Regions from separate parts of the Streptomyces sp. AM25 genome, predicted to be linked through region 4. Evidence: riboswitches for the same ligand, from Rfam matches in the RefSeq annotation. Region 4 holds a riboswitch; each other region holds the start of a gene.
The links. Region 4 has a riboswitch for magnesium ahead of ACLHRZ_RS17840 (hypothetical protein). Riboswitches for the same ligand answer to the same signal wherever they lie in the genome.

Region 1 (7,839 bases), on a different contig from region 4:
TGACCAAAGTAGGGAGTTCACCGACCAAAGCCAGGTGGGGCATTTGTCTGTATTGCCTCGCGTAGATTGGTGATGTGTCCCGTATCCCGTGCGAGAAGCGGACTGATCTCGCTGTTGTCGTTCTGGCGGCCGGGCTGGCTGTGGCCCTGGCCGCTGTCCTGGCCGGACGGCCGGGTGCGCCACTGCTTCTCTTCCCGCCCTGTCCGTGGGCCAGCTGGCCGCTCAGCTGGATCGACCGCGCCTTGATGAGAGCGCTGCCTCCCGGCGCCCCGTCGGCTGTTTTCGCCTTCCTGGCCTCCGGCGCGCTGTGGTGGCGGCGGCGGTGGCCAGCTGCGGTGACGCTGCTGCTGCTCGTGCTGGGGCTGGTTACCCCTGCTGTCACGGCACCGGCGCTGGCCGCGCTCTTCACTGTCGCGGCGCTGCGGCCCGTGCGGGTCACGGCATGGGTGTCCGTCCTCGCCGCCCTGCCCGTGCCGCTGTACGTCCTGACCGCTCACGGGGCCTACGTCAGATTCGCCGTGCTGGCCTGTGTACTGATCGCCTGGGCACTTGTCGCGGGCGCGGTTGGCTGGGGCCTGTTCGTCCGCTCACGCCGGGTGGCCATCGCCTCGCTGACCGAACGCGCGCGGCATGCGGAGGAAGAAGCCGCCTGGAACGCCCGGGAGGCACGGCAGCGGGCCCGTGAAGAGGTTGCCCGGGAGATGCACGATGTCCTCGCCCACCGCCTGTCGCTGCTCAGCGTGCAGGCAGGCGGACTGGAGTTCAACCCGGGATCCGCCCCCGAGAAGATCGAGCAGGCAGCGGGAGCCATCCGCAGCAATGCCCACGCCGCGCTCCAAGACCTGCGCATGGTCATCGGAGTCCTGCGCACCCCAGCCGCCGGCGAGCCCGGCCTGCCGTTCGCCCACAGCAAGGAGGCCGGCCCCGCGGGCCCCAGGGCGCAGCAGGCAGCCGGCGCCGGTGTGGTGGAACGTCCGCAGCCGGTCCTTGCCGACCTGCCACGCCTGGCAGAGGAGTCACGGGCGGCGGGCATGGACCTCACCCTGCACCAGGCAGTCACCGGCCTGCGTGAGGTCCCGGGCCTCGCGGGCCGCACCGCCTACCGCATCGTCCAGGAAGGGCTCACCAATGCCCGCAAGCACGCACCCGGTGCCGCCGTGCACGTGGAGGTGACGGCTGACCCGGACACCGGTATCGACATCATCGTCCGCAACACCGCCCCCACGGCCCGCCAGACCGGCCAGCCCGTGCCCGGCAGCGGCCACGGGCTGGCCGGTCTGGCAGAACGAGCCGCCCTCGCCGGAGGCGAGATCCGCCACAGCCCCGCCGGCGACGGCTACCTTCTCCAAGGGTGGCTGCCATGGTCCACGTGATCCGTGTCCTGATCGCCGACGACGACCCGCTGGTGCGTACAGGCCTGCGGATGATGCTCGACGGCGCCGACGACATCGATGTGGCCGGCGAGGCAGCCGACGGTGCGCAGGCACTCGAGATGGCCCGGACGGATGCTCCGGACGTCGTCCTCCTTGATATCCGCATGCCCGTCATGGACGGGCTGGCCGCGACCTTGGCCCTGCGCTCCCTGCCCTCACCCCCGGCCATCGTGATCCTGACGACCTTCAACCCCGACGACTACGTCATCCGGGCCCTGCACGCAGGCGCCGCCGGTTTCCTCCTCAAGGACACGCCGCCCAAACAGATCGTCAGCGCCGTACAGCGCGTAGCCGACGGTGAACCAGTACTGTCCCCTGCAGTCACCCAGCAGCTGATCTCCAAAGTGGCCGCTCCCGCCGCACCAGGTACCGCTGACGCCCGCACAGCCGCCCGGGAGCGGCTCAGCGCCCTGGCAGCACGCGAATACGACGTAGCCCTCGCCATCGGACAGGGCCGCACAAACGCCGAAATCGCAGCCCAGCTCTACATGAGCGTGCCCACCGTCAAAGCCCACGTCTCCAGCATCCTCACCAAACTCCACGTCACCAACCGCGTCCAGGTAGCTCTCCTCGTCAACAACGCCAGACCAGACAGTGCCTAACGTGATTCTGTCGGGGATCTTGGAGTTTCCCCCTGCGGCAGCATGATCGACGGGCATGCCCGGGTTGTTCCGTCCGGGTCTGTCCAATCAACGGCTGATCTTGGTTGTTGAGGTTCAGTGAACTGTTTTCATTCTGAATATGTGTAGGTCATCAGGGTGTGGACGGCTTGGACTGCTGTGTCGATGCGGCGGGTGGAACACCGTGCCCGTCGGAGCAGCCGCCAGGATTTGAGTAGGGCGAAGGCGCGTTTGCCGGGTGCCCGGAGCCGGGCGTGGTCGCGGTTGAACTGCTGGTAGTGCTCGGGTTGTTCGCGGTGGTGGTGGTACGGGGTGCGGACGGTTGGGCCGGCGCCGTGGTAGGCCCGGTCCGCGAGCACGAGGATCTGTCGGGTGAGGCAGGCCTGGACGATGCCGTGGGCCCGGGCCGCGGTCGGATCGTGCGTGTGGCCCGGCGTCGCGCGGGAGAACCACAGCGGTGTGCCGTCCGGGCGGGCGATGACCTGCACGTTCATCCCGTGCTGCTTGTGCTTCCAGCTGCAGTGCGGCTGGTCTGCGGCGATGCGGTCGATGGGGATGAGCGTGCCGTCGACGATGACGAAGTCCCCTTCGCCCGGCCCGACGAGGGACTCGTGCAGGCCGGGTGCCCAGGAGGCCAGCACCTCGAGGGTCTCGCCGACATACCGCCACGCGGTCGTGGTCGAGACACCGAAACCGGCCGCGAGAGCGGGCAGCGTCTCGTTCTTGCGCAGGTGCACCAGCGCCAGCAGCAGCGCCAGCAGAGCCTGCCTGGAGCAGCCCAACTTGCGCCAACGCGTGCGAAGTTCACACCTTCGGGCATGGACGAGCCACGAGACGTGCTCGACCGGCTCGTGAGGGACGTCGACCGTGGCACGATACGGGACCAAGCGAGGCTCCTCGGACGAGGCGTGGGTGCGTAGAGAACACCAGCGCAACGACCAGGAGCCTCGTCTTGTCACCCCACCTCGCTGACCTGCACTTTCACTCCGCAGAGACAGGGTGAAAACGGTTCAGTGAACCCTTTTCATCCTGTTCCGCGTGGGTGAAACAGGCAGGTCAGGTGGGGTGACATGGCAGAGCCCCTCGTCGTTGGCGTGGTGATCTCACTCATCACGCGGCCGACCGAGGGGCTCTGTTGGTTCCGTATGCTGCCACGGTCGACGTCCCGCACGAGCTAGGGCGCGTTTCGGAAGTCGATCATGGTCTGCGATCCTTTTCGGATGGGTCGTGGTGATTTGACTGATGCTCGGTGGGTGAAGCTGGAGCTGTTGCTGCCGGTCGGGAAGAAGCCGGGGAGGCCGCCGATATGGACGAAACGCCAGCTCATCGACGGGATACGGTTCCGTACCCGCACTGGTGTGCCGTGGCGGGACGTGCCCGGGCGGTACGGACCGTGGGGCCGGGTGTACGACCTGTTCCGCCGCTGGCAGCGCGACGGTACGTGGAAGCGGATCCTGGCGGACCTCCAGGCCGACGCGGATGCGAAGGGCCTGATCACCTGGGACGTCTCGGTGGACTCCACGGTCGCCCGGGCCCACCAGCATGCCGCCGGGGCCCGGAAAAAGGGGCCCTGCAGAAAGAGCCTCCGGGCGGTGTCGAGTCCGAACCCGAGCACCACGGGCTCGGCCGGTCGCGCGGCGGCCTGACCACCAAGACCCACCTCGCCTGCGAGCAGGGCCAGAAGCCACTGGCACTGCTCGTCACGCCGGGCCAGTGGGGCGACTGCGCGCAGTTCCAGGCCGTCCTCGGGCGCATCCGCGTCGCCCGGCCGGACGGCGGTCGCCCCCGCACCCGCCCCGACCGCGTGCTCGGCGACAAGGCCTACGGCTCCCGCGCGAACCGCGCCTACCTGCGCAGACGCGGTATCCGCTGCACGATCCCGGAGAAGACCGACCAGATCCGCAACCGCCGGAAACGCGGCTCCGCCGGAGGCCGCCCGCCGGCCTTCGACAGCGAGACCTACAAGCAGAGGCACTCCGTCGAGTGCGGCATCAACCGCCTCAAAAGGCACCGCGCGGTCGCCACGAGATACGACAAACTCGCCGTTCGCTACGAGGCCACACTGACCATCGCAGCCATCAACGAGTGGCTGTGACCAGCACATTCGATACACGCCCTAGACCCCTGCCCCTCTGCCGACGCCATGGCGCACCCTCCCCGCGCCGTGGGTCCTATCTCCCCGGCAGAAGGGCAGGCATCAGACGCCCGCCCGGTCGTCAGATGTGAGGTCCAGCGGCCGGGCGGGTGCACAGACCACCTACGCAGAAAGGGGGAGCCATCAGCGAACGGGGGACAGGCACGGACCGTAAGAGCACCATCATCAACATGGATGCGAGGTTCGCAAGATGGCCACTCAGTGCAGCACGTGCAACGGCAGCGGCACCGTTCAGGTTCAGCGCCATCACAACATGGAAGACAACCCCGGCGGCCCCGAGTACGAAGACCAGCAATGCGGCACATGCGGCGGCTCCGGCTCGGTCGACAGCGACACCCGGTCATGACTGACGCCCCCTGCCCCGGCCCGCACCACTTCTGTAAGGGATGCAGGGGCGCAGGCACGTACCGGACTGCCACTCTGTTCGTGAACCAGTCCGGCGACGCCGGAGAGCTGATGGCGTCCCACGCGTGCATGGCCTGCCGTGGGCGTGGATTCTTCTGCAAGCAGACGCCCCCGTGCAGAGGCCAGCATCAGGCGGGTACGGCAGTCATTGACCCGGATGCGCTTCCGCCCGTGTAGCACCGCACACTGCCCCGTCCGTACGCTTCCCGCGAGGCGCCGGGCGGGGCTTCCCTCCGTCTGTGCGACGCCTCCCGCCCCGCAGGCCAGCGTCGGTCTCGGCCTGGTGGAACCACAGCCGCACGGCAGTCTCCGTCAGGTCGAAGTCCTTGGCGATCTGCCCGACCGAGCGGTCACCGCGCTGGCACAGCTCGACGATCTCGGCCTTGAACCGGCGTGAACGAGCGGCGAGGACGCGGCTTCTTCTTCCCCATGCTCTCCATAGTGGACATCCTTCCGGGGTGATGCCCCTGATCTCGGATGTCCGTCAAACCGAATCAAGCCCACCCTCAATCGCTCGAGCCAGGGAGATTCCATCCGTGACGCGTCTCGGCGAGGCGGCAGTCTCGCGCGCCCGGGACGTAGGGCGGCCCGGGCGTGCGGGACCAACGGACTGTGTCCCGGCCCCTGACGGTCAAGGTTTCGTCAAGCGTATCCACGGGTGCACAAATAACCTTAATGTCCGACTTAATCAGGCTTATGCTCGTGGAGGTTTGAAGAAGGCACCTCGTTCGGTGGGCGTCTGTGCGGACACAGGCCACTGACCCCACGACGTCGAGAGACGCCCAGGGTCAGGACAGGCCTCCCCGGCCCAAGGGGTGACCCCAAGTGGCTTCCCCAGCCCAGGGGATCACGTCGTGCAGTGCCAAAGCTCTGACGAGTTGGGGTGAACCGGCCGACAGGCCGGTGCGCTCCTTGCCGTGTCGTCCAGCGCCCGCACGCTCCGGCCGGAAGAAGGTGAGAGACATGGGCTGCACCTGCAGTAGTCCGAGCCACAGTGGCCCCCGTACACACATGACCTCGCCCGCCCCCGGCGCGCATTAACACGCTCGCCACACCTGCAACTGCCTGCCCCGCACTCCATCGGGGAGTTACGGGAGGCCGGCGCAGGGGCGATGGATGGCGTTGAGGGGTCGACTGCCAAGCCGGTGGACAGGGGCAGGCCCCGAAGCGAGCGTGTTGCGTCGTGGTCAGCCGACTTGCCTCCCGTAGTTCCGGGGCTGGCAGGCCGTGCGCCCCCAAGGTCGTTGGCTGTGGCAACACCCCGCCTGTTTCGAATACCGCAAACCCTCCAAATGATCCGGAAGGACAGCCGTGAAGCGTTTTGCCCGGTCCAAATACCCGATCAGTATAACTTTGTCTACGCTCCTCGCAGCCCCGGTGCTGTGGGTGGCCGCCCCCGCAGGCCAAGCAGCCGCCGCACAGCAGATACATTCTCCGGCCACGTTCGAGGAGTTCCTGAAGGAGGCCCGGGAAAACCTGGAGAAGATCGGGCAGGGCAAGGAGACCACGGACGATTACGAGGCGGCGCGGCGGGACGGCAAGCCCTATCTGAGTCCGGCGTTCAAGGATGTCAAGGATCTCGACAAGATCGTAAAGAGTTTTAAGGCCGATACCAGCGCCAAGGAGGTGGACCTGAAGGACAAGAATAAGGGACTTTACTACGCCGAGCGTATGAGGAAGTTCAACGACGTCGCGACAGCCTACGTCGACCAGGGGCTGCTGGGTGCTCTGAGGACTGCCGTGGTCAATAAGGTGGCCGAGGCAGGGCACTTCGAAGACCTGGTCAAGGCATGCCTGGCACACGACCCGAAGAAGATCGGCGAGGCCATCGCCAACCTCACCGCAGACGGCATCAACCGCCTGGCCAAACTCAAGTCTATGCCCCTGCACGCTGGCATCCTCGCCAGCGTGGTCGCCCTCGTCATCAGCATCATCAGCCGCGCCGCCTTCGGCAGCGGAAAGATCTCCATCGACGACCACATCCGCTCCGAACGCGACAAAGCATGGAAGAACTTCGGCCCCGAGGCTATGAAGAGGGCCGTCAACGACCCCAAGACCCAGGGCATTTGGGCTGCCGTCCAGATGCACTTCGCCGCCAGCGCCGCACAGGGTGAGGCCCTGATCGACGCACAGCTCGACAGCGCCCGGCGCCGCCTGAGCAAGCAGGAAGTAGCAAAGGTCGAACACGAGGCCCTCATGGCGAAGAAGAAATTGCGCGACGGCCTGAGGAAAACCCTCAGCCGCGACAGCAACGACCTCCTCGACGTCGTCGGCAGCGCAGTGGCCGAGGGCCTGCACAAGCCGGACAACTTCACCCACTTCTCCGTCGAATTCATGGACCAGAACAAAGAGGCAATCCTCAGTGCCCTGCGCGAAGCCTCCTGCAAAAACGCCAACGACGGCAGTAGCCTCGGCCGCATGACCTACGACAACTGCATAAGCCGGACATCCCTCAGTCAATTCTCCAAGGATTTCGATAAACTGAAGTCCTCCATGACCCACGACGCGTCGCCCCACTCCTTCACCGCCACAGAACTCAAGGACAGCCTGAAAAAGAGCCGAGACGACACCCCACCGTTCCCCCTCTTCGCAGTCCCCGAGGTGCCGGGATTTACCAAGGTCCTCGAGTGTAAGGATTGTTAGGGCTGGGATCCGCTGTTTGCCGGACGTGGGAGCGGCCTCCGCCTGATCATGTGCTCCGTCACAGAGGCGTTTGATCAGCGCGAAGGCCGTAACGATGAGTCTGCTGTAGCGGGGCGTCCCGCGGGATGCATTTGGGGAACTGTCCCGCTTTCGGACGGAGTTCTATGCCTGTCTGGCTGAAGGCCTTTCAGCCTGTCCTGCGGGGGTGGAATAGGCAGGTCAGAGGGGACGGCTGGAAGGTCATTCAGAAGTCTGTGATGTTGCTGGATGGTGATCGCTGAACACGGGATCGGTCCCTCCGGTGTAGCGTGTGAAGTGCCGACTCCCACGCGCTCGTTCGGGGGGCCGATGCCGTTCCACCGTGCTGCCGGTTTGAGCCCGCATCAGCTGGACGTGTTGATCGGCAGGGCAATGCCGCGTAGTTAAGAAACGGCGAAGATTTTGATGCTTGGTGGGTCAGGGTGGTGGACTGTGGTTTCGGTGCGCTTCTTCTTCCTGTAGGCGTGGACGTGGATGCGTTTGACGGCTCGTGGGCTGGTGCGGTGGCGTCGGCGTGGGTTGGGTCTCTCCAGGATTTCCGTGA
Region 2 (7,839 bases), on a different contig from region 4:
CAAGGCACTGCGGCAGTCGGCATAGCCGGGCAGGTCGTCGTCCCAGGTGCCGGGCGGCACCACCGTGACCACTGCCTCTCAGGTGTCGACCGCGACCTTGAGCCAGGACGAGAACAGCGGCACCGGGTCCGTAGACTCCAGGGTCACCCCGTCGTTCCTCGGCGTTAGCACGCGAAAACAGCCGCAGTCACAACGGGCACCGGCCCGAAGCCTCACGCTGGCATGCCGCCGATGGCAGCGGTGTACGCCGCAGGGTGCGGGCTTCTCGGTCGGCGTTCGGGACGTCCACGCGGCTGCCGAGGATCGTCTGCTCCGAAGCTGCCCCGATGCGAGGGTGGTTGACCGTGCCCTCGTCGGGCTGAAACGTGTCCGGTCGGGTGCCGGGGGTGTGCTGTCGGCGGTACTTTGGCAGGGTGTGGCCCGCCCTCAGATCGAGTGGGGGCGGGCCACACTTAGGTGAAGAGGTCCCTACTTATGCGTGGTGCAGGCGGTGTACCTGCCAGGGCATGGCGTGGGTACTACCGCCGGTGTCCGTGCGACGTGTGACCCTCGTGCCCGTGGGGTGCGTGGTTCCCATGCCCGTGCGACGGCTGGCCCCGATGGCCGTGGCCGTGACCGTGCGGCGCGTGGCCCCGGTGCTCGTGCCGCCCCGGGCGCCCGTGGCCCTGCCCGGGCGCTCCCGGCGTGCAGACGGTGGCCGTGGCGGTGGCCTGTTCGGTCTCGGAGGATCCCTGGTTGGTGAAGTTCACCGTGACCTGGATGCGGTCGCCGTTGGTCCAGCTTCCGCCGGTCGGCGCGATGTTGATGCTGTACGGCTGGGAGGTTCCGGGGCAGGTGGAGGCGTTTTCGGACTGTGAGGCCTGGCCGGAGACGTTCTTGCCGTCGGAGGCCTGGACGGCCACGGTCGGGGAGGAGTTGGAGGCGGGCGCCAGGGCGCAGGTGTAGGTCCCGGTCACCGTGATCGTTCCGTCGCTGTTGAGTGCGGCGGAGCTGTTGACGGTGGTGGCGGCGGGCGTCTGGGCGTTGGCCGGTGCGGTGAATCCCACCAGGAGCCCGGAGGCTGCCAACGGGACTATCGCAGCCATACGCAGGGATGAACGCATGATGTTTTCCTCTCGGATGAGATTGTGCCGGAGGTGGAACGAAGCCGGCTGGAACTCCCGAGATCCCCACGGCCAGAACAACGGTGACGACGAGGCCGTACGGCGGGAGAAGAGGCCTGTGCGCATCAGCCGTATCTCCGGGAGTACCGGGATGCCGGCAGGCCCACGATGCTTGCGGGGCCATCACCGTTCCCGCAATCGAACAACTGCATCGCACGGTTGCGTGGAATTCGTTTCGCGCCGTGTGGCGTAAAGGATGCGCTCTTCGTGGGGTGCAATCCGTTGGCCGGGGCAGGCAGTTGTGGTACGGGCCGGTCCTCGGCGTGGCACAGGAATCTGGCTCCGATCGGCGTGCGGAAGGGCCTGAGCGCGGCTGAAACGATCCTGCCTTTCTCGGTTCCGATGCACCGCCCCGGGCGGTGCGGCACTCTCATGCCGCGGCTCAATGGGCTGCGCCGGGCTATGAGATGGGCAGCGGAGCTGAGGTGTTTTCTCTCGGCCACCGCTGTCGGACACGCGCGGCCATGGACGTCGTCCCGTCACGCTGCAGGCGGCTAGCCGTTGCCCGATCACAGGGAATCCACAACTTCTCTAATTTCATGGTGAGTTCTTGGGAGCGCGTTCACTTGCGCGTCGGCGCGAGTGAGGTAGCGTCCGCAGTGGCTGAAATAAGGCACCTCGTTCGGTGAGGCGTCTGTGCGGATATAGGCCACTGACCCGACGACGTCGAGAGACGCCCAGGATCAGGACAGGTCTCCTCGGCTTAAGGGGTGACCCCAAGTGGCTTCCCGCCCGTCGGGTGGGGATACGCCGTGCAGTGCCGAAGCTCTTACGTGGAGGGTGCCGTCCAGGGAAGGCCGGCTTCCCCGTGCTCCGGGGTGGTCGGCGGGTGCTGGATTGGGGGTGGTCAGGGTGAGTCCTGACGGTGATAGGTGGTGTCGCTCTCGTTCCGGGCGCACCACGGTGCTCTTCTGAGCCCGCTTATTGCGTGTAACGCACGTGCACATGGCGTGAATTCGGCATTCCGATAGGCATCGGTCTATCCGTGCTCCGGTCCGGCTGTCGTCCGCCGTGTCGTCACGCGCATTTCGCCTGCCTTCATACGGCGGCATTTCGCCACGTCTTCATACGGGTCTGCCCGAGTGCGCCCGTTCGCAGTTCTGGGAGGTAGTGACATGTACTACGGCACCGTGCGTCCGGACCCCGGGCCGGATCCTGGAAGGGAGCAGAGTGCTGCCCCGGGCAACACGGCTGTCCTGGACAGTGCCCACACCGGGGACATCGTCGGTGCGCTGGGCACGATCGGCCGGCACGACACCGGCCGGCGGGGCTCCTGGGGGCAACGGCTGCGGACCCTGCTGGTGATCATGGGGCCGGGGCTGATCGTGATGGTCGGTGACAACGACGCGGGCGGCGTGGCGACGTACGCCCAGGCCGGCCAGAACTACGGCATGAAGCTGATGTGGACGCTGGTGCTGCTGATTCCGGTGCTCTATGTCAACCAGGAGATGGTGGTCCGGCTGGGTGCGGTCTCCGGGGTCGGGCACGCGCGGCTGATCTTCGAGCGGTTCGGGAAGTTCTGGGGCTCGTTCAGTGTCGGCGATCTGTTCCTGGTCAACGCGCTGACGATCGTGACGGAGTTCATCGGAGTCTCACAGGCGCTCGGCTACTTCGGGATACCGAACTACGTTGCGGTGCCGCTGGCCGCGGTGCTGCTGTTCGCCGTGGTGGCCGGCGGGTCCTTCCGGCGCTGGGAGAGGTTCCTCTTCCTCCTCATCGCGGTGAACGTGGTGATGTTCCCCATGGCGCTCATGGCCCACCCCAAGGCCGGCACGACCGCGCAGGGGCTCATCCCGCAGTTCCCGGGCGGGCTCGACTCGACACTCCTGCTGGTCATCGTCGCCATCGTCGGCACCACGGTGGCCCCCTGGCAGCTGTTCTTCCAGCAGTCCAACGTGGTCGACAAACGGATCACCCCGCGCTGGATCCGCTACGAGCGCGCCGACCTGTGGATCGGCATCGCCGTCGTCATGGCCGGAGCAGTGGCGATCATGGCGACATCGGCTTTCGTGTTCCACGGCACCGATCTGGCGGGGCAGTTCAGTGATGCCGCGGGGGTGGCGGACGGGCTGCGCAAGCACGGCGGACCGGCGCTGGGCGCCCTGTTCGCGACCGTGCTGCTGGACGCCGCCCTCATCGGCGCCAACGCCGTGGGACTTGCCACCACCTACTCCCTCGGAGACACCTTCAAAAGGCGGCACTCACTGCACTGGAAGATCTCCGAGGCACCGCTGTTCTATATCGGCTACGCATTCCTGATCGGCATCGCCGCCACCATCACCCTCGTCTCCGACGACCACATCCAGGGCCTGATCACCCAGGGAGTACAGGCCCTGGCAGGGGTGCTGCTCCCCTCGGCGACCGTCTTCCTGGTCCTGCTCTGCAACGACCGCCCCGTGCTGGGCCCCTGGGTGAACAGCGTCCGGCAGAACGTCGTCGCGGGTGTCATCGTCTGGTGCCTGGTACTGCTGTCGCTGGCGCTGACCGCGGCCACGTTCTTCCCCGGCCTGACCACCACGCAACTGGAGACCGGCTTCGCCGCCGGGACTGCCCTCGGCCTCGTCGGCGGAACCCTCGTCGCCCTGCGCTCACGCCAGGCCTCCCGAATCGCCGCAGCAGAAGCTGCCGCACGGCTCCGCGCGGCGGAGCGAGGCGGGATGGTCGTCACCACGCCGCTCGAACGCTTCCGGGTCTTGATGGAGACCGATCGGATGCTCTGGCGCACGCCTGACCTGTCCACCCTCCAACGCCCGAAGTTCTCACCGCTGCGCAAGGCAGGCCTGATCACCCTGCGTGGCTACCTGGTCGTGGCGGTCGTCCTGGTCATCGTCAGGATCGCCCAACTGGCTACCGGGAACTGATAGTTCCGTCGGGCGCGAGGTGCGGTCGCGAACGGCCGTCGTTGCCCCTGCTGCACCGTGTGGCGACGGGTGGAGGCTCCCGAGGCCAAGATGTCGCCTCAGGAGCCTCCGCCCGGGTTACTGCCGGGCGGCTGCTCCTTCATGGCGCCTGGGACGGAGATGCTGGGCCTGGCGGTCCCGCTGCCGTGGAAGGGGCTGGCAAGTGGTGTGCGGACGCTAGCTCTCCTGGCTGACAGCCTTGTCGTACAGGGACTTGATGGCGTCGTTGAAGTAGGGGCTGTAGGAGGTGTCATCGGTGTCGCCGCCGGTCTGGTAGCCACCGATGACACCGATGACCTGGCCGGTGTGGGTATTGCTGTCGAAGTGGGCGAGCCAGGGGCTCCCGCTGGTCCCGCTGCTGTAGCCGGTGCAGTCCACTTTCATCTGGTCCGGCTGGAACTGCACCGTCTTGTTGGCACACGAGATGGGGTCCTGCCCACTGTCCGGATAGCCCGTGATCTGCACCCGGTTGCCGTAGCCGGCGTTGTAGCCGAAGCGGTTGGCGCCCAGCACCTCGGCGATCCGCTTGCCGTTGAGCTTGTCGGTGACGACGAACCCCACGTCATAGTCCGGGTCGGACGACTGCATCCAGTGATCGTCGACGACCATCTTCCCGACCGTCCAAATCCCGTTGGGCGTCTGGCCGTCACGGTAGCCGGGGACGAATGCCAGGTCCGTCTTGTAGCCGCCGCCCTTCCCCGCGTGGAGGCAGTGTGCCGCAGTGATCACCACGGACTTGCCGGGACTGTCCACGACACTCCCGGTGCAGAAGTGGTCACCGCTGCCGTCGTGGCTGAACACCGCGCCCACCCGGGCGTTGGACGCGGTCGGCGGAGGGGTGTGCGAGACGCCCGGCTGATGACGGAAGGGCCGAGCGCTGCGCATGCGGTGGACGGTCCAGCCATTCGCGCGCCCCGACGCGCTCGCGGCCGCTGAGGACGAGGGCCGTGTGGAGCCTAGGCTGTTGTGATCCGGTGTGTCATCAGAGGCACAACCTGATACAGCGGCCAGCGCGGCGAGCATGGCGAGTGTCATTGCAGACCTGTAGCGCATGGCCGGATGCTAGGGCACATACCGCTTGGCTCAGGGGTGCTTGGCCACAACTACTTCTGTTCCCAGGGGAATTGCAGGTGTTCAACGTGGCGCCGGGGGAGGGGTGGCGGCGCGTTCCTGTGCCGGCGCGCCAGGTCGGCGAGGAGATATCAGGGGCGGAGGCAAGGTGCTGTGCCTGCAGGTGACTTGGGTCAAGGTGGCATTGATACGCAGGACGGGGGCGGTTCGGTACCGTCTTACCGTGAGGGAATCCGCCCGTGCCGCTGGTTCGGCGCGGGCGGATTCGTCATGCTGTGCGGGCGTTGCCGGCGCCGGCGTTGTAGGGGTGCGGGCGGCGGACGGTGCGGCCTGCGGTGGCGTCGTCGTACAGGTCCTGCGCGTCCTTGCCGTAGAGGGGCGAGTAGCTGATGCTGTCGTCGTTGGCGTCGTTCCCGCCGCCGTTGTAGCCGCCCACGTTCCCGATGACCTTTCCGGTCCGTGTGGCGGGGTTGTAGCCGGTGATCCACGGGCCTCCGGAGACGCCTCCGTAGAAGCCTCCGCACGTCATCTGCATCTGCCGGAAGCCCGGCAGCCGGCTGGTGGTGACGTCGCAGTGCACCGCCTTGTGGCCCCGGTTGACCGTGGAGGAGCCGGGATATCCGATCACCGTGACGCGGTTGTCGTAGCCCGGGGTCCGGGTGAACGTCAGAGCCCCGACGGCGGCTTCGGCCGTCCTGTGCTTGCCGTTCGCGGCGACCTGGACGAAGGCCAGGTCCAGGTCCGATGCTGCTTGTTTGGTGTTGGTCCGGTACCGCGGATCCACGAAGATGCGGGTCACCGGGTAGATCCCGTAGGGCTGCGCGGCGGAGGAGGAGCCGAAACGGTAGTCGGGCACGAAGATCGCGTGCTTGGCGCGCGTGAGGCCGATGGCGCAGTGCCCGGCCGTCAGGACGAGACCGTGACCGCTGCTGTGCACCACGCTGCCCGTGCAGTACGTGGCCCCGCGGCCGAGTGGACTGCCGTCGAAGAAGAAGGTTCCCACCATGGGTAACCCCTCGAAGTGCTGGGCCATGCGGGGAGCCGCATGAGTGCGGGCAGGTTGCCAGGCAGCGGGCGACGGGGCCTTGGCCAGGCGAAGAATGCCCGCCAGGCCGAGAGGGGCCGCGTTGGCCATGCGCTGGGCTGTCCAGTACGTCTCCTCCTCGCGCATCCGCGCGGGGCCCGGCGGGGGCAGGGAATCCAACAGGCCGGAGGACAGCCGGGTTTCCTCACGAACCGCTTGCACAACGCTGACGCCTGCATCCTGCCCGGCGGATGCCGGCGTCAATGGACCCCAGCCGACACCGAGCGCATCCGCGCACAGCGCGAGTGCCACACCTATCAGCCATCTTGCTCGTACGGGCACTGAACCTCCTTGGGCAGGGCCTCCGCCGCAACGGGCCTTTGTCGGCCTTCCGTTGGGCGAACTGACGATATGCTCAACGCCTTTTGGTGCGGCATGGACACGAAGGATGCCTCCCAACGGCTGCCTGCCCCGCTGAGCAGCTACCGGCCGAATCCTCGCCCGGTGTCGCGCTCACCACCGGAGCCAGAGCCCGACGGGACATCGTTCTGCCCCCGGGCCCCGGGGTGGTGCGCCCTGCCCGGGAGCACGCCCTCTCCCGAAGCTCATGCTCCGGATCTACGGTTGCCCGCATGCCCACGAGACCCCGGCGTCGCGCAGCGATCTTCGTCATCGATCATGACCGGATCGAGGACGGCTACGAGGAAGCGTTCAGTCTGCCGGTCGCCGAAATCCTGGAGAAGGCCGGGTTCACCGCCGGCTGCTACATCGAACAGGCCGACACCCGGGTGCAGGTGAAGAACCTGGACGTCCTGGGCTTCGACCTGATCATCACGCTCGGCCGCGTGGGGGCACGGCCGGGCGACATCGTGCCGGAGGGCATGACGCTCCTGGAGGACTGCCGGCCTGTGCCGGGCATCGCCGAGGCGGTGAGGGCCTACGGGCGGGCCCACAGCGTGATGGCGCTGGCCACCTCGCGCGGCACCAGCTGCCTCGCCGGTGACAGGCTGGTCATCAACCTGCCGCTCCTCGACATGGACACCGCACGCGGCCTCGTCACCGAACTCCTGCCCCTCATCGAGTACATCCTCGACGAGGCATCCCGGTCCTCCTAGCGCGGCGCCGGGGTGCGGCAGGTCTCGTCCGCCGGTACGGCCATAGCGGGCACCGGCCGATACGGCGACCGACGGGTGAGGAGCAGCACGGCGGCGCCCAGGAGGAATCCGTAGACGGTCACCAGCCCGTGCCCGTTCTCCTGGGCCAGCCACATCGCCAGCCCGGCCGCGGGCGCGCCGGCTGCCAGTAGCCGGCGCTTGGTGTCGGTGCTGGTCAGCAGAAGGCCCGCTGCGAGGGTGGCGGCCAGGAAGTACGTTGCACCGGAGCTGCCGGCGAAGTTGCGCGGGTCGGTACTGCGGGCGCTCTCGCCGAACAGCTCGTCGATCCGCTGGGGCAGCAGAATGCCCCCGGCGAACAGCGCCAGCATCAGCGGGCCGCGCCAGAACCACTGCGCCAGCGCGGCGGTCGCCGCCAGAGTGGCGATGTTCCAGACCGCCCCGAAGAACCCGCCGTTCTGCATGAACACCGACGTCACCACACGCCACCAGCCGCTCTTGCGCGGATCGCTGTCGAGCGCATCCATCGCCCCGGACCAGCACATCTGCAGCACCACCGCGCCGACCGC
Region 3 (7,839 bases), on a different contig from region 4:
CACTGGGGCGGAGCGTTCCTGGTGGGTACGGATGATGCGCGGGTAACGCAGGGACATGTCTGCTCCTGACGGACTTTTGTCGCGCCCCGTCAGAGGCGCAGGGCAGATGTCGCGCCCCGGAGGGGCGCGGGGCAGCTACTCCGGCCACCTCCCCCAGCTACCGCTGGGGGTGGCCCCAGGAGGTGCCCCCAGCGGCTCCGCCGCGTGGGCGCGACCGGCTGGACCGGCCCGCAGTCGCCGGACGGCCTCCAGCGGAGCGAAGCGGCCCCCGGGGCGGCGGAACTGGGGAGGACACGCCGCCCCGGGGACGTCTGTCAGTGACCGTGGCCCATGGCGAGCTGGACGACGTGGATGATCACCAGGACCATGGCCACGACCAGGTAGGCGCGCAGGGCGGACATGCCGATCTTGCGGCCGGTGGACATGACGGGCGTGGGGAGTTCCTCCAGCGGAGGCATCCGCCAGCTCTCCTTGCCCGTGCGGTCGATGGGGGCGGCGAGGGCCCAGCCCTTCCTGCGGCGGCGGACCTCGGCGTAGCCGATGGCCAGGATGCCGGCGACGCCGCAGACGGCCATGATGTCGAGGATCGCGCCGGAGGTGATGTCGGGGAAGGCCACCGCGGCGGTCAGGATGATGGACAGCACGACCAGGACGGCGACGACCAGGGACGTGAAGGCGTTGGTCCAGCGGCCGTTGACCCAGGGGCCGAGGACGGCCTTGTCGTTGCAGAGCAGCAGCAGGAAGACCGTGGCGGAGGGCAGCAGCACGCCGGCCAGGGTCTGCACGCCGGTGGTGATCAGGCCGAGCGGCGAGCCGGGGATGATCACGATGACCGCGGCCGCCAGGATGACGCCGGCGAAGATCGCGTAGAAGCCCTTGGCGCCGCGCACCCCGCGGTGCAGGGAGTGCTTGAGGCCGAGCACGTCACCGAGGGCGTAGGCGGTGGACAGCGAGACGGCGGAGGCGCCGATGATCGAGGCGTCGAGCAGGGCGATGGCGAACAGGACACCGGCGAGCTTGCCCGCGTGGTCCTCCAGGCCCTTGGCGATGCCGGCCGCGTCGGTGAAGTTGCCGAAGTCCTTGGTGCCCATGAACGTGGCGGCGGTGAAGCCGATCATGGCGGCGGCGCCGACGATCACGACGATGATGCCGATCCACAGGTCGACCTTCTCGTACTTCATGAAGCGCGGGGTGATGCGCTTGTCGATGACGTACGACTGCTGGAAGAACAGCTGCCAGGGGGCGACGGTGGTGCCGACGATCGCGATGATCAGCAGCATGACGTCCGCGAGCTTGGAGTCGTGCGGCATGCCCGGGACGACGAAGTCGTGGGCCATGGTCCCGGTGCTCGGGTGGATCATGAAGTAGATCGGGATGAGCAGCAGCGAGCCCGCGCACAGCACGATGGCGGTGCGCTCGAAGCGCCGGAACGAGCCGGTGGTCGCGGCCGCGATCACGACGGCCGCCGCCACCAGCACGCTCACCGTCTTGGGCAGTCCGAGGTAGCCGACGGCAAGTGTGACACCGATGAACTCGGTAACGATCGTCAGGGCGTTGAGCAGAAACAGGTCGATGACGGAGAACGCGCCCCAGAACTTGCCGAACCGCTCCAGGATCAGCCGCGCGTGGCCGACGCCGGTGACGGCGCCGAGGCGCAGCACCATCTCCTGGTTGACGTAGAGGACGGGGACGAGCAGCAGCAGCGTCCACAGCAGGCTGGTGCCGTAGTTCTGACCGGCGTTGCCGTAGGTGTCGAAAGCGCCGGCGTCGTTGTCGCCGACCATCACGATCAGGCCGGGGCCGACAATCGCGAGGAGCGTCTTGAGCTTGGCGGAAAGCCCCTTGCGAGGAGCGGTGTCGTCGAGCTTGATGGTGCCGAGGGCACCACGGATGTCACCGACGTGCGCGTCGTCGAGAACGGCGGCGCGCGGCGCCGGTGCCGGCGTGGGGTTGATGATCGTGTCGGTCATGACGGGCCTCCCTTGCCCCCGATGGGGGAGGTAGCGGGGCACGCAGCAGCGATCCTCCCTGCGAGCGCGCAGCACAGCACCCCGGCACGGCAGTTGGCCGTACGGGTGGCAGTGCAGGGCGCAGAAGTGCGCGCAGGAAAGGTTGTTACCGCGTACCGGAGGTCAGCGAGGACGTGCGGATACGGGGCCGACTGTGGCCCGGACTACTGCAACTGCAGCCATCCATGTCTCTCGCCTCCTCCCGGCCGGGGCGCACGCGGGCGCCGGACGACACGGCAAGGAGCGGACCGGTTCCATGACCGGTTCACCCCAACTCGTCAGAGCTTTGGCACTCCACGGCGTATTCCCCGCAGGGCGGGGCAGCCACTTGGGGTCACCCCTTAGGCCGGGGAGACCTGTCCTGACCCTGGGCGTCTCTCGACGTCGTGGGGTCAGTGGCCTGTGTCCGTGAAGACGCCTCACCGAACGAGGTGCCTGATGCTTTTCGAACGCTCAGAAGCATAGCCCCTTACTTGCGCATGAACGCAACTACTTGACACAAGCTTGACCCTGTGGCCAAGAATGCGGGCCGCTCCCCGGGGGAAGGAGCGGCCCGTATCGCCCGTCTGTCCGCTTATGCGACGGTGAGCACGACCTTGCCGGCGACCCGGCCCGTGTCGCCCAACTCGTGCCCCTTGGCGGCCTGGTCGAGCGGGAACGCGGCCTCGACCACGGCCCGGAGCCGGCCGTCGGCGGCCCGGTCGGCGATGGCCTGCATGCCCGCCTGGTCGGCCTCGACGAGGAGCGGGCGGACCCGGACGCCCAGGGCGGCGGCCTGCGCGTCGATGTCCTCGGGGAGCGAGGTGAGGGCGATGGACACCAACTGGCCGCCGGGCTTGAGGGTCTTGAGGGAACGGGCGGCCGTCTCGCCGCCGATGGTGTCGAGGACCACGTCCACCGGGCCGATCGCGGTGAAGTCCTCGGTCCGGTAGTCGATCGGCTCGTCGACGCCGAGCTCGCGCAGCAGCGCGTGCTTGGGCGCGCTGGCCGTGCCGATCACGTACGCGCCGCGCTCCTTGGCGATCTGCACGGCGAGGTGGCCGACCCCGCCCGCCGCGGCGTGGATCAGCACGCGCTGCCCGGGGCGGACGTCCGCGGTGTCCACCAGGGCCTGCCAGGCGGTCAGGGCGGCGAGCGGGAGCGCGCCCGCCTGCACGTGGTCGACGTTCGCCGGCTTGCGCACCAGCGCCCGGGCCGGAACGACCACGTACTCGGCGAAGGAGCCCACCCCGTGCGGGTAGGGCAGCATGCCGAACACCTCGTCGCCGGCCTCGTGCAGCGTGACGCCCATGCCGACGGCCTCGACGACGCCGGAGACGTCCCAGCCGAGCACCATCGGGAGGCGGTCGAGGAAGCCGCGGCCCTGGCGGTGCTTCCAGTCGGTCGGGTTCATCCCCGCCGCGCGGACGCGGACGAGCACCTGGGAGGGGCCGGGCACCGGCTTCTCGACGACGGTCTCGCGCACGGCCTCGGGGCCGCCGTAGGTGTTCTGGCTCATTGCTCTCATCGTGGTCATGTCCCCAGAGTGCGGGTAACACCACCTGCGAAAACAGTGGCCCGAAGGTCATGGTGTGCAAGAATCGGGCCATGCATCGTGTAGTGGTCCTGGCCCTGGACGGGGTCATTCCGTTCGAGCTCAGCCTGGCGTCCCGGTTCTTCGGAACGGCCACCGGGCCGGACGGGCAGCCGCTCTACGAGGTGGTCACCTGCTCCGTGGACGGCCGGCCGGTCCGCACCGAGGCGGACTTCACCATCGCCGTCGGGCACGACGCGTCGGTGCTGGCGGAGGCGGACACCGTGGTGATCCCCGCCTCGGAGAAGTTCGTCCGCGTCACCGGCCCGGACGACCTGCCGCCGCGCACCGCCGCGGCCCTCGCGCTGATCGGGCCGGAGACCCGGATCGTGGGCATCTGCGTCGCCACCTTCGTCCTGGCCGCGGCAGGTCTCCTCGACGACAGCCCCGCGGCCACGCACTGGCGCCACACCGCCCGCTTCCGGCAGCTGTACCCGCGGGTGCGGCTCGCGCCCGACGTCCTCTTCGCGGGCGCGGGCCGGGTGCTGACCTCGGCCGGCGCCGCGTCGGGCATCGACCTGCTCCTGCACGTGATCCGGCGCGACCACGGCAGCGGCGTCGCCAACCAGGTGGCCCGGTACTGCGTCGTCCCCCCGCAGCGCGAGGGAGGGCAGGCGCAGTACGTGGAACGGCCCGTGCCGCAGAGCCCGGACGCCGGGACGTCCCCGACCCGCGCATGGGCCCTCGACCGGCTGCACGAGCCGCTCGGCCTGGACGACCTGGCCCGGCACGCGGGCATGAGCCGCCGCACGTTCACCCGGCGCTTCCGGGCCGAGGTGGGCCTGAGCCCCGGGCAGTGGATCGTCCAGCAGCGCGTCGACCTGGCCCGGCACCTGCTGGAGAGCAGCGACCTGCCGGTGAGCCGGATCGCCGAGCGCGCGGGCTTCGGCACGGACGTGTCCCTGCGGCAGCACCTGCACGCTGCGCTTGGCGTTTCGCCGGGTACGTATCGGCGTACGTTCCGGGAGTGAGGGCGCCCCGTCAGGGGCGCGGGGCTGTTCACATGTACGGCTCCGCCGCGCGGGCGCGAGCCGCCACGACGCACCCGCAGTCGATGCCCCCGGGACTTCACCCCGGACCCTTGGGACGCTGCGTCGGCTGCGGGCCGTCGGTGGCTGGTCGCGCAGTTCCCCGCGCCCCTTCCGGGGCCCCGGTTCACCCACACGCGCACCGGTAATCCCTGGCGTGCAAACTCCCCGGGATTTCGAAGATCGAAGTATTGCCCGGTGCAATACTCCGGCCATGTCTGCGACCGGACTGTATGACAAGCGCCGCGGACTGCGGCTCGGCGACTTCACCGTTCGTCCACGAATGCTGCTGATCACGGCCTGGGCCCTCCCGATCGGGGCGGCCGGGGCGGTGGCCGCACTGGCTCTCCTGCGGCTGATCGGCCTGATCACCAACCTCGTCTTCCGGCAGCGCGCCGACACCTCGCTCACCGCCCCGGCCCAGGCGCACCCCGCCTGGTGGCTCGTGCTGGCCGCCCCCGTGCTGGGCGGGCTGCTCATCGGGGTGATGGCGCGGTACGGCTCGGAGAAGATACGCGGGCACGGCATGCCCGAGGCCATCGAGGCGATCCTGACCCGCGGCAGCGTCGTCGCCCCGCGCCTGGCCCTGCTCAAGCCGGTCTCCGCCGCCGTCAGCATCGGCACCGGCGGCCCGTTCGGCGCCGAGGGGCCGATCATCATGACCGGCGGCGCCATCGGCTCCCTGCTCGCCCAGGTGCGGCACCTGACCGCCGCCGAGCGCAAGACGCTGCTCGTGGCCGGGGCCGCCGCCGGCATGGCCGCCACCTTCAACTCGCCGATGGCCGCCGTGCTGTTGGCGGTCGAACTGCTGCTCTTCGAATGGCGGCCGCGGAGCTTCGTGCCGGTCGTCGCCTCCGTCGCCGTGGCGACCGTCGTCCGCGGCTTCCTCCTCGGGACCGCCCCGCTCTTCCCCTTCGCCGGCTCCACGCTCCGCCTGACCCCGCTGGCCGACCTGCTCGCCGTGGTCAGCGGGCTGACCGGCGGCGCCCTGGCCGTCGCCGTGACCTGGCTGGTCTACCGCGCCGAGGACGCCTTCGCCAGGCTGCCGTTCCACTGGATGTGGTGGCCCGCGATCGGCGGCCTGGCCATCGGCGCCGGAGGCCTCGTCGAACCGCGTGCGCTCGGCGTGGGGTACGACGTGATCCGCCAACTGCTCGCCGGCCGGGCCACGCTCTCCCTCATCCTCGGCGTGCTCGTCGTCAAGACCGCGATCTGGGCGCTCTCCCTGGGCTCCGGCACCTCGGGCGGGGTGCTCGCGCCCGTCTTCATGATCGGCGGGGCGCTGGGGGCCTGGGAGGGCATGGCCTTCCCGCCGGTCGCCCCCGGCTTCTGGGCGATGCTCGGCCTCGCGGCGGTCGTCGGCGGGGTGATGCGCTCGCCTTTGACGGGCGTGGTGTTCACCGTCGAGCTCACCCGCGCGTGGGACGCCGCACCGGCCCTGCTGATATCCGCCACCTCGGCCTACGCGCTGTCCGCGCTGGTGCTCAAGCGCTCGGTCCTCACCGAGAAGATCGCCCGGCGCGGACTGCACCTCACCCGCGAGTACGCCACCGACCCGCTGGAGGCGCACTTCGTCCACGAGGCCATGCGCCCGGAGCCCGCGCCCTCCGGAGCAGACCCCGAAAACCCTGCCGCGGCACACCCGTTCGTCGTCCACGGCGACCACACCCTCCACCACGTCGCCTGCCTGTTCGCGGAGCACGGACTGACCAGCGCCCCCGTCGTCGACCGCGACACCAGGCACCCGCTCGGCGTCATCACCCTCGGCGACCTGCTGCACGCCCGCCGGCACCGGCTCGCCGAGGAGCACCACCGCGAGCGCATCCTCCTGCGCAAACCCCGTGGCAGCAGCACCGGCTGACCCTCCGGAAACGTCCGTCCGGCACCGGCCGCTCGTACGCGTGTACGTACCAATAATTGCAAAGCGCAAGAAAAACTTCCTATAGCTACCCTCAACTCCACCAAATCGCCCTTAGCAAAGCGGGGTTACCGCGGGATCGTGGATCCGGAACGGAGCGCACCACGGGCCGCACGGAGGCCCGGATCCGTCACGCAGAAGGAGTGAGGTGCGTGGCTCTTCGTCGGGCACACGTGAAGGCGGAGAAGGCGGCCGCAGCCGCCGAGGAACAACTGCTGCGGCTGGGGCGGTCGCTGCGGCCGGCGGACACGACCCCCGATCTGCGGGCCGTCTTCCGCACGGACCAGGACGTCAACGACGCCCCCTACCGGGAGCGTTGGGCCCACGACAAGGTGGTGCGGTCCACCCACGGGGTGAACTGCACCGGGTCCTGCTCCTGGAAGGTGTACGTCAAGGACGGCCTGATCACCTGGGAGACGCAGCAGACGGACTACCCGTCCGTCGGGCCGGACCGGCCGGAGTACGAACCGCGCGGCTGCCCCCGCGGCGCGTCGTTCTCCTGGTACACCTACTCGCCCACGCGGGTGCGCCACCCGCACGCGCGCGGCGTCCTGCTGGAGATGTACCGCGAGGCGCGGGAGCGGCTCGGCGACCCGGTGGCCGCCTGGGCCGAGATCACCTCCGACCCGCGGCGGCGCCGCCGCTACCAGGCGGCCCGGGGCAAGGGCGGCCTGGTGCGGGTGGGCTGGGACGAGGCCCTGGAGATCGCGGCGGCGGCGCACGTCCACACCCTCGCCGCCCACGGCCCCGACCGCATCGCGGGGTTCTCGCCGATCCCCGCGATGTCGATGGCCTCCCACGCGGTGGGGGCCCGCTTCATGGCGCTGATCGGCGCCCCCATGCTGTCGTTCTACGACTGGTACGCGGACCTGCCCATCGCCTCGCCCCAGGTGTTCGGCGACCAGACCGACGTACCGGAGTCGGGCGACTGGTGGGACGCCGCGTACCTGATGCTGTGGGGCTCGAACGTCCCGGTCACCCGCACCCCGGACGCGCACTGGATGGCCGAGGCCCGCTACCGGGGCCAGAAGGTGGTCGTGGTCTCGCCGGACTACGCGGACGCCACCAAGTTCGCCGACGAGTGGCTGCACCCGCACCCCGGGACGGACGGCGCCCTGGCCATGGCGATGGGGCACGTGATCCTGAAGGAGTTCTTCGTCGACCAGCAGGTCCCGTACTTCACCGACTACGTCACGCGCTTCACCGACCTGCCCTTCCTCGTCGCCCTCGACGCGCACGACAGCGGCGCGCGCACCCCGGGAAAGTTCCTCACCGCGGCGGACCTGGGGCCCGGCTCCCCGTGGAAACCGG
Region 4 (7,839 bases):
TCCGAGAAGCACAAGGAAACCCGCATGGACGGTTCCACCGTGGGCTTCGGAGGCGAGTACGACATCCCCGACGTCCCGCACGCCATGCGGCTGTCCACCTCCGGCACCTTCATCCACGGAAACTACTGGAGCAGCGGCGTCTTCGGCAGCAGCAACACCAGTCACGGCTGCATAGGCCTGTCGGACGTGAAGGGCGCCAACGACAGCAGCACGCCCGGTGCCTGGTTCTACGAGAACTCGCTCATCGGGGACGTCGTCATCGTGAAGAACTCCCCGGACAAGACCATAAGCCCCGACAACGGTCTCAACGCCTGGAACATGGACTGGAACGACTGGACCAAGGACAGCAACAACCAGTAAAGGAGCACGCGTTGCCGCCCCACACCGGTGGGGCGGCATTGTCCACCTTGGTCACCAGGAGTGTCCCAAAGGTGATATCCATGCGCCGCCCGACTCCCTAGGTTTGGCGGTGACAGATCCCACCCTTGCAGGATCGGAGCTGATGACGCCATGGCGACCGTACGCACCGCAGCCACCCGCTGGCACGGCAATCTCACCCAGGGCCGGGGAGTCGTCTCCCTCGATTCTTCCCGGATCGGCACGTACGACGTGACCTGGCCTGCACGTGCAGAACAGCCGGAGGGCACGACCAGCCCGGAGGAACTGATCGCCGCAGCCCATTCGTCCTGCTATTCCATGGCGTTCGCACACGAGGCGACCGAACGCGGCTACACCGTCATGAGGGTGGAGACCACGGCCGATGTGACCTTCGAGCCCGGCGCGGGAATAACCGGGATCTCCCTGACGGTCACCGCCTCCGTCCCGGAGCTGCCGAAGGACGAATTCGACGTCCTGGCCGAGCAGGTCAAGCGGAACTGTCCCGTCGGCCAGGCCCTGGCGGGGGTCGGGAACATCACCCTCGATGCCCGGCTGATATGAACGCCCGCGCCGTCACCGGCCCTTGGCGTTCGTATCGCACTTCGTCAGGTCGGTCTCGGCGAGGGGCTTGCCCTCGGGCGTCACATAGGTGACCCAGAGCACGACGTCCTCGGTGCCCTTGTTGAGCCCCTGGTGCACGTAGCCGCGGCCCTCGATCACCGATTCCCCGGCCTTGTACGTGTGGGTGCCGCCCGACTTCAGCTCATGGGTCAGCTCGCCCTGCTTCACCACGGCGACCAGGTTGCCGTAGTGACAGTGCCACCCCGTGCTCTCCCCCGGCGGAATGGTGATCTTGCGGAAGTTCACTTGCGCAGGGCCGTCCACCTCGACCTTCACCGGGTCGTCCTGCCGTCCTTGGGCGAGGTCCTCCACGACGACACCCTCCTTCGGCTGCCCGCCGGAAACCCGCCCGTCCGCGCTCGCCAATGAAGAACCCGTCATTCCCAGCGCAATCGCTCCTACGGCCGCCACACAAATCCGCCTGCTGCGCCAATTACGCATGACCGCTCCAATCCCTTGGATGCCTGATCGGGCTCCCAGGCTAGGAAGTGCCCGCCCATTGCGGCCATGTCCGAAAGTTGCATGCCGTGGCTACTTTTGGCGAAACTTTCGGCTGGGGAAAACCTCGGACTTCTCGACGTCGATTTATCCGGAACCGGGTGGACCGATCCGGCGCCTCGGCAATCCGTTCGGTGAGCCGTCGGCCGTGCGACCCCAGAAGGCCCGTCAGATGCGCGCTCCTCCTTGCCGGACGGCGAATTCACAGCCGCCGACACCCATGTGAGGGATGGACGAGCCAACATCCAGATGATCTGCTGTACGCAGAGCGTGTGCACGCAGGGACTCTGTGCCTCCTTTTCCCGGAGCTGTCACAGAATCACGAAGCGGCCCGGCTCTATGCCATCGTCATGCCTGTTGGCCACCGGGGAAGGAAGTACAGACGGAGTGGGTCGGTTCAGGATTCCTCGTGGTGTGGCTGCAGACGGCGAGTGGATGTCGTTTCTTCCGTCCTGTGTACGGCGTGCCGTCGCAGCGGGGCGCACTCGGGGCGGTTCGCTCAAAGATGTGGAGCACGTCGTTTTCCTGATGCAGGAGAACCGGTCGTTCGACCACTATTTCGGCACTCTCGGAGACGTACAGGGTTTTGACGACCCGAGTGTCCTCAAGCTGCCGAACGGCCGCAGTGTCTTCCACCAGCCGGACACGGCGAACCCCCAGGGGTATCTGCTGCCGTTCCGGCTGGATACGCACAGGACGAACGCTCAGGCCATCTCGTCGCCCAGCCACGCCTGGGAAGTACAGCACCAGGCCTGGAACGGCGGGAAGATGGACCAGTGGATGCCCGCCCACCGTGAGGCCGACAAGGCCAACGCGCCTTATGTGATGGGCTACTACACCCGCGCGGACCTTCCCTTCCATTTCGCGCTCGCCGAGGCATTCACGGTGTGCGACAACTACCACTGCTCGGTGATGGGGCCGACGTGGCCGAACCGGCTGTACTGGATGTCCGGCACCATCGACCCCGGCGGCACCCGGGGCGGCCCGGTGATCACGAACAACTACCCGCCGACGTTCTACCAGTGGACCACCTACGCCGAACGCCTGCAGGCAGCAGGAATCAGCTGGCAGGTCTACCAAGGGCAGGACAACGGGTCGTTCAGTGTCCTCAACGGGTTCAAGGCGTTCAGGGAAGCGCAGCCCGGGAGCCCGCTGTACGAGCGTGGTATGCGCAGGCTGCCGGACGGGGCCTTCGAAGACGACGCCCGTAACGACCAGTTGCCCGCTGTCTCCTGGATCATTCCCTCCACCGCCGCATCGGAGGAACCCGACGCCCTGCCGGCAGCAGGGGCGGATTTCATCGCGCAGAAGATCGAAGCGATCGCCTCGAACCCTCACGTGTGGGCCAAGACCGCACTCATCATCAGCTATGACGAGAACGGCGGCCTCTTCGACCATGTCCCCCCGCCCGTACCCCCGGCCGGTACACCGGACGAGTTCGTCGAAGGCCTGCCGATCGGCGGCGGCTTCCGCGTACCCGCTTTGATCATCTCGCCCTGGACAGTGGGCGGACGGGTTGCCGGCGAAGCCTTCGACCACACCTCCTGTCTGCGCTTCCTGGAACGCTGGACCGCAGCACACGGGACCGAGGTCGAAGAACCCAACATCAGCGCCTGGCGAAGGCGGACGTTCGGCGACCTCACCTCCGCCTTCGACTTCACCCGAACCGCCCGCACGCCGCCGCGGCTGCCCGCCGATACCGAGGAGCAGCTCGCCCGAGGAGCGACCAAGGCATCCCTCCTGCCCCGGCCCACATTCCCCACCACTCGTCAGAAGCTGCCCCATCAAGAACGCAAACGGGCCTCGAAGCGTACGCGCTGAAGCATGACGAATGAGTGCGCGCGGTCAGGCCACAACCCCCGCGGGGCCGCAACGCGAACCCTGCACCGGGTTCTCCAGCGACTGCTGCATGATGTCGACGGCCAGCGGGAGCATCAGGCGGGCGAGGAGGCCCGCACCGGCGGCGTCGGCCATGCCGTCGAGGACGGGACCGGCGTAGGCCAGAGCCCGGCGCAGGGCGGGGCGGAGCGAGTCGGAGGTGAAGTCGGGCAGGACGAAGCTGAGGGTGAGGCCGGTGGCGGCAGCGTTCGGCCACGTCAGTTGAATGCGCACAGCAGTCTCCGGGCAGGACGTACCCGGTCGCGGACGGACACGTGGAACCGCCGCGCAGCATGCCCGGGCAGTCTGTGGGCAGGAGACAGTGCGCGAAGGTCAGTTGATGCGTCGGCGACGGGTGGACGATGACGGGCGAGTTGAGCCGGAAACAGGCTCCGGACTATGCCAGGGACTCAAGCCCCTCACCTCCTCGCGGCCTGGGCACTCGCGGGTGCCGGACATGGGCCGAGGAGCCTCCGCGACGCGGGAAGGCACCTCTCTCGTCACGGCTTCAGCACTGCACGGCGTATTCCCGGCCGAGATTGGCCGGGCAGCCACTTGGGCGCACCCCTTAATCCGGAGTGAGCTGTCCTGACCCGGGGCGTCTCTCGACGTTCGGGGTCAGTGGCCTGTGTCCGCGCAGAAGCCTCACCCAACGAGGTGCTGCGTACATCGAGAATCACGAAAATCCACGGTCGCTGTCAAGGAACGTTTAGGAAAACAGGAGATGGCGCAGGTTAACGCCGGTGGACAGGTTCACGCCGGAACCGTGCCCTCATCCGGAACAGGAGATTTCATGAGCAAGAGCGCCGATTTACAGCCCTCGTCCTCGTCGCGCCCGGCCGGGCCGCTGGGGGCGGTGCTGTCGGTGATGGACCGCGTGCCCGGTGCCGGCCTGGTGAAGGGGGCTGCGAACGGGGCGTTGGACGTGGTCGGTTCGGTGTCTCCCCGGGCACGTCGGGCAGCGGTGTACACCGGCGTCGGCATCCTGGGCGCGGTGGGGCTCGTCGAGTGGCCGGTGGCGGCGGCGGGCGCCGCGGTGGTGTGGCTGACGCAGCCGAAGCCGCAGGACGGCGGCGCCGCGGCCGACTGACCGCCGGGCAGTAGCCGTCGGCTGCCCGGCCGTTCCGGGCACAGCATGTCTTCTCCGCACCGTGGCCACAAACCGGTGCGGACTTCTCATGAGAGTAGGACAGTGGTTCTGCGTTTGCTGGCCGGCTTACCCGTGGCCGGTCTTGGTTCGGCACTCAGCGCTCCGGCCCGGGCCGCGGGCCGTCTCGTCCCGTCGGCCGACGTACTCATATGCGGAGCGGCCGAGTTGGCGTCGGTCGGTGTGCGCGCCGCGGCAGGCGGGGCGGCCGAGGCATCGGCGACGGCCGTGCGTGTGGCCCGCGTGGCCCGTAACGCGCTGGTGCCCGGCGACGGTTGCTGGCGTGCGGGGAGCAGGCTCCAATTGCCCTTGCGCCCGCACCCCGAAGCCGCCCACGTGCCACGGCTGGAGGAGGCCGCGGAGAAGGTGGCGGCCGCGTTGCTGGAGCACCCCGAGGTGCTCCTCGCCTACTGGGACGGCGGTCTGTCCCGGCTGGTGGTGCAGGTGGCCGAGCAGGATGTGGTCGGTGCGGTCGAGCGCCGGACGGCGGAACTGGCCGCCCGGTACGGGCTGGAGCACTCCGACGAGACGGAGAAACCTTACTCTCCCCATCCCGCGAGCACCGCCGATGTGCGCGCTGCGGCCGTACTCCTGGCCTGTGATGCGGCGGGTGTCGCCACGGCGGTGGCGGCACAGGTGCTGCGGATGCAGAAGTCCCCGCGGCTGGTCACCGCGGCGGTGACGCTGCTGCGGGAGGACTCCCGGGTGCGTGGCGTGCTGCGCCGCCGGCTCGGCGCGAACGGGACCGACCTGGTGCTGGCCGCGGTCAATGCGGCCACGCACGGTCTGGGGCAGTCGCCGACGGCGCTCGTGCTGGACGGAGCCCTGCGGGCGGGCCAGTTGGCGGAGGCGCTGGCCCGGGCCGCCGCCTTCGACGCCGCTCACGACGACATCTGCGTCCCGGACCGGCCGAGCATGTCCGGAGCCGGGGCGTCCAGACCGCCGCTGCGGCCGACCCCGGGCGAGGAGTACGCGGACACCGCGGTCACCGGCAGCCTGGTGGGCGCGGCCGCGACGCTGGTGTTCACCCGCAGCCCGGCGGGGGCCGCGGAAGCGGTCCTGGCCGGATCGCCGAAGGCTGCGCGCTACGGCCCGGCGGCCTTCACCGCCGCCCTGGGCAGTGCGCTGGCTCAGGGCGGCATGCTGGTCCGCAGCGTCGAGCGGCTGCGTCAACTGGAGCTCGTGGACACCGTGGTCCTCCACCCCGGCGCCCTGCGCGGCGCACGGCGGACGGTCCTCGATGTCGATCCCGGCGCGTCGTCGTGGGACCACGACCGGCTCTGGCACGCGGCGACCGCGGCGCTGCACCGCGCCACCGAGGAGGTGGCAGGTGACGTCGACGAGCCTGTCGTGAGTCTGCGTTCGGCATCCGGCGACGAGCCTGCCGACTCCGGTCGGATGGTCGCGTCCGCGGGCGGGGAGGGCGTGGGCACCGTGCTGGTCGGGTGGGAGCTCGACCCGCTTGCCGAGGCGGTGCTGGACGCGGCCCGCCGGGCCGGCCTGAGCGTGGTGATGGTGGACGATCCTTCACTCGGCGAGTTCGCGTCGCTGGCGGACACCGTCGTCGCCCCCGAGCGGCCGTTGGCCGAGGTCGTGCGCGAACTGCAGGCGGACGGCAGGGTCGTGGTGACCGTCACGCGCATCGGCCGCGAGGACACCGGGGGCCACGAGGTGCTCGCGGGCCTGCTGGCCGGTGATCTCGCCGTGTCCGTCACCGACGAGCGCAGCGCCGTGGTCTGGGGTGCCGACGTCCTGGCGCTGAACGGGCTGGAGGGGGTGTGGCGGCTGCTGGCAGCCGCTCCCGCCGCACGGGCCGTCAGCCGCCGTTCCAGGACCCTGGCCCAGTCGGGTGCGGCGCTGTCCGGGCTCCTGGTGGTCACGGGAGGCTCGCCGGCCCGGCGCGTGCTCCTGCCGGCCGGGGTCCGGCTCAGCCCCGTCAACGCCGCTGCCGGCGCGGCCCTGTTCTCGGGCTGGCGGGCCGCGTACGGGACCGTCGGCCGCAAGACGCCCCGCCCGGGACCGCGCATACCGTGGCACGCCCTGCATCCCGACGAGGCGCTGTCCCGGCTGGCGAGTACCCCTCGTACCACTCCCACCGTGCTGTCCAGGCTGCGTGCGAGCGCGGATGCCGCGGCCCGGCTGCCGGTGTTCGCGCCGACGCGTATGACGATGTCCTTGTGCACGGCCGTACGTGCGGAACTCGACGATCCGCTCACGCCCGTGCTCGCGGTCGGTGCGGCTGCGTCCGCGGTTCTCGGCTCCGGCGTCGACGCACTGCTGGTCACCGGGGCGTTGGGGATGAACGCCGTGGTGGGCGGGGTGCAGCGGCTGCGTGCCGAGCACGCCCTGGCAAGGCTCTCGGTGGGGCAGCGGCAGACGGCCCGGCGGGTCACCGGCGCCCGGAAGGGGACGACGACGATCGTGGACGCCGCCCGGCTGGCACCGGGCGATCTGATCGAGCTGGCCACGGGCGACGTCGTGCCGGCCGATGCCCGGCTGCTGGACGCCACCGACCTGGAGGTCGACGAATCCGCCCTGACCGGCGAGTCGTTGCCGACCCGCAAGCAGGTGGCCGCCACCCCCCGCGCGGCCGTGGCGGACCGCGGCTGCATGGTCTACGAAGGCACCACCGTGGTCGCAGGCCGCGGCCGGGCCGCCGTGGTGGGCACCGGTGAGCAGACCCAGGCGGGACGCGCCGCGTCCCTGGCCTCACGGGCCCCGGCCGCGGCAGGGGTGCAGGCACGGCTGCAGGAGCTCACGAAGAAGGCGCTGCCGCTCACCCTCGCCGGCGGGGCGGCCGTCACGGCGCTGTCCCTGCTGCGCGGCCGCTCGGTGCGCGAGGCCGTCGGCGGCGGCGTGGCGGTGGCGGTGGCCGCGGTCCCGGAGGGGCTTCCCCTGGTGGCGACGGTCGCGCAGATGGCCGCCGCCCGCAGGCTCAGCCGGCGCGGGATCCTGGTGCGCACCCCCCGCACCCTGGAGGCGCTGGGCCGGATCGACACCATCTGCTTCGACAAGACCGGCACCCTGACCGAGAACCGTCTGCACGTCGTCCGCCTCGTCACCGCCGAGGGCACCGCCTACGCCGCCGACTCCCCAAGCGCCGCAGCGGTGTTGCAGGCCGCGGCCCGCACGTGCCCGCGCCCCGACGGAACGGGCGTGCACGCGCACGCCACCGACGAGGCCGTACTGGCCGCAGCCCCGGACGACCCGGACTGGACCGAGACCGACGCCCGGCCCTTCGAGGCCAGCCGCGGCTACGCAGCAGCCATCGGGCACACCGCAGACGGCGACGACGCACGCGTACTGGTGGTCAAGGG

Region 1: linked by a shared signal. The riboswitch ahead of ACLHRZ_RS35670 (hypothetical protein) and the one ahead of ACLHRZ_RS17840 (hypothetical protein) in region 4 are both predicted to bind magnesium.
Region 2: linked by a shared signal. The riboswitch ahead of ACLHRZ_RS19050 (NRAMP family divalent metal transporter) and the one ahead of ACLHRZ_RS17840 (hypothetical protein) in region 4 are both predicted to bind magnesium.
Region 3: linked by a shared signal. The riboswitch ahead of ACLHRZ_RS13250 (NRAMP family divalent metal transporter) and the one ahead of ACLHRZ_RS17840 (hypothetical protein) in region 4 are both predicted to bind magnesium.

Annotation. Positions count from the first base shown of each region.
Region 1 covers NZ_JBKIWN010000067.1:2,299-10,137, reverse strand. The annotation lists gene ACLHRZ_RS35690 (sensor histidine kinase) at 75-1,373, shown strand; gene ACLHRZ_RS35685 (response regulator) at 1,361-2,035, shown strand; gene ACLHRZ_RS35680 (transposase family protein) at 2,164-2,940, opposite strand; one part of gene ACLHRZ_RS35675 (IS5 family transposase) at 3,274-3,649, shown strand; one part of gene ACLHRZ_RS35675 (IS5 family transposase) at 3,649-4,148, shown strand; M-box (ykoK) riboswitch at 5,330-5,503, shown strand; gene ACLHRZ_RS35670 (hypothetical protein) at 5,925-7,256, shown strand.
Region 2 covers NZ_JBKIWN010000013.1:164,492-172,330, reverse strand. The annotation lists gene ACLHRZ_RS19055 (hypothetical protein) at 519-1,085, opposite strand; M-box (ykoK) riboswitch at 1,774-1,950, shown strand; gene ACLHRZ_RS19050 (NRAMP family divalent metal transporter) at 2,279-4,024, shown strand; gene ACLHRZ_RS19045 (trypsin-like serine peptidase) at 4,241-4,948, opposite strand; gene ACLHRZ_RS19040 (trypsin-like serine peptidase) at 5,403-6,500, opposite strand; gene ACLHRZ_RS19035 (hypothetical protein) at 6,791-7,273, shown strand; gene ACLHRZ_RS19030 (hypothetical protein) at 7,270-7,839, opposite strand, start outside.
Region 3 covers NZ_JBKIWN010000009.1:123,360-131,198, reverse strand. The annotation lists gene ACLHRZ_RS13255 (winged helix-turn-helix domain-containing protein) at 1-57, opposite strand, end outside; gene ACLHRZ_RS13250 (NRAMP family divalent metal transporter) at 315-1,970, opposite strand; M-box (ykoK) riboswitch at 2,272-2,447, opposite strand; gene ACLHRZ_RS13245 (NADP-dependent oxidoreductase) at 2,584-3,516, opposite strand; gene ACLHRZ_RS13240 (GlxA family transcriptional regulator) at 3,597-4,553, shown strand; gene ACLHRZ_RS13235 (chloride channel protein) at 4,825-6,471, shown strand; gene ACLHRZ_RS13230 (nitrate reductase subunit alpha) at 6,681-7,839, shown strand, end outside.
Region 4 covers NZ_JBKIWN010000012.1:92,166-100,004, reverse strand. The annotation lists gene ACLHRZ_RS17860 (L,D-transpeptidase) at 1-360, shown strand, start outside; gene ACLHRZ_RS17855 (OsmC family peroxiredoxin) at 511-939, shown strand; gene ACLHRZ_RS17850 (cupin domain-containing protein) at 952-1,380, opposite strand; gene ACLHRZ_RS17845 (alkaline phosphatase family protein) at 1,933-3,318, shown strand; gene ACLHRZ_RS17840 (hypothetical protein) at 3,343-3,609, opposite strand; M-box (ykoK) riboswitch at 3,861-4,039, opposite strand; gene ACLHRZ_RS17835 (hypothetical protein) at 4,169-4,465, shown strand; gene ACLHRZ_RS17830 (cation-translocating P-type ATPase) at 4,511-7,839, shown strand, end outside.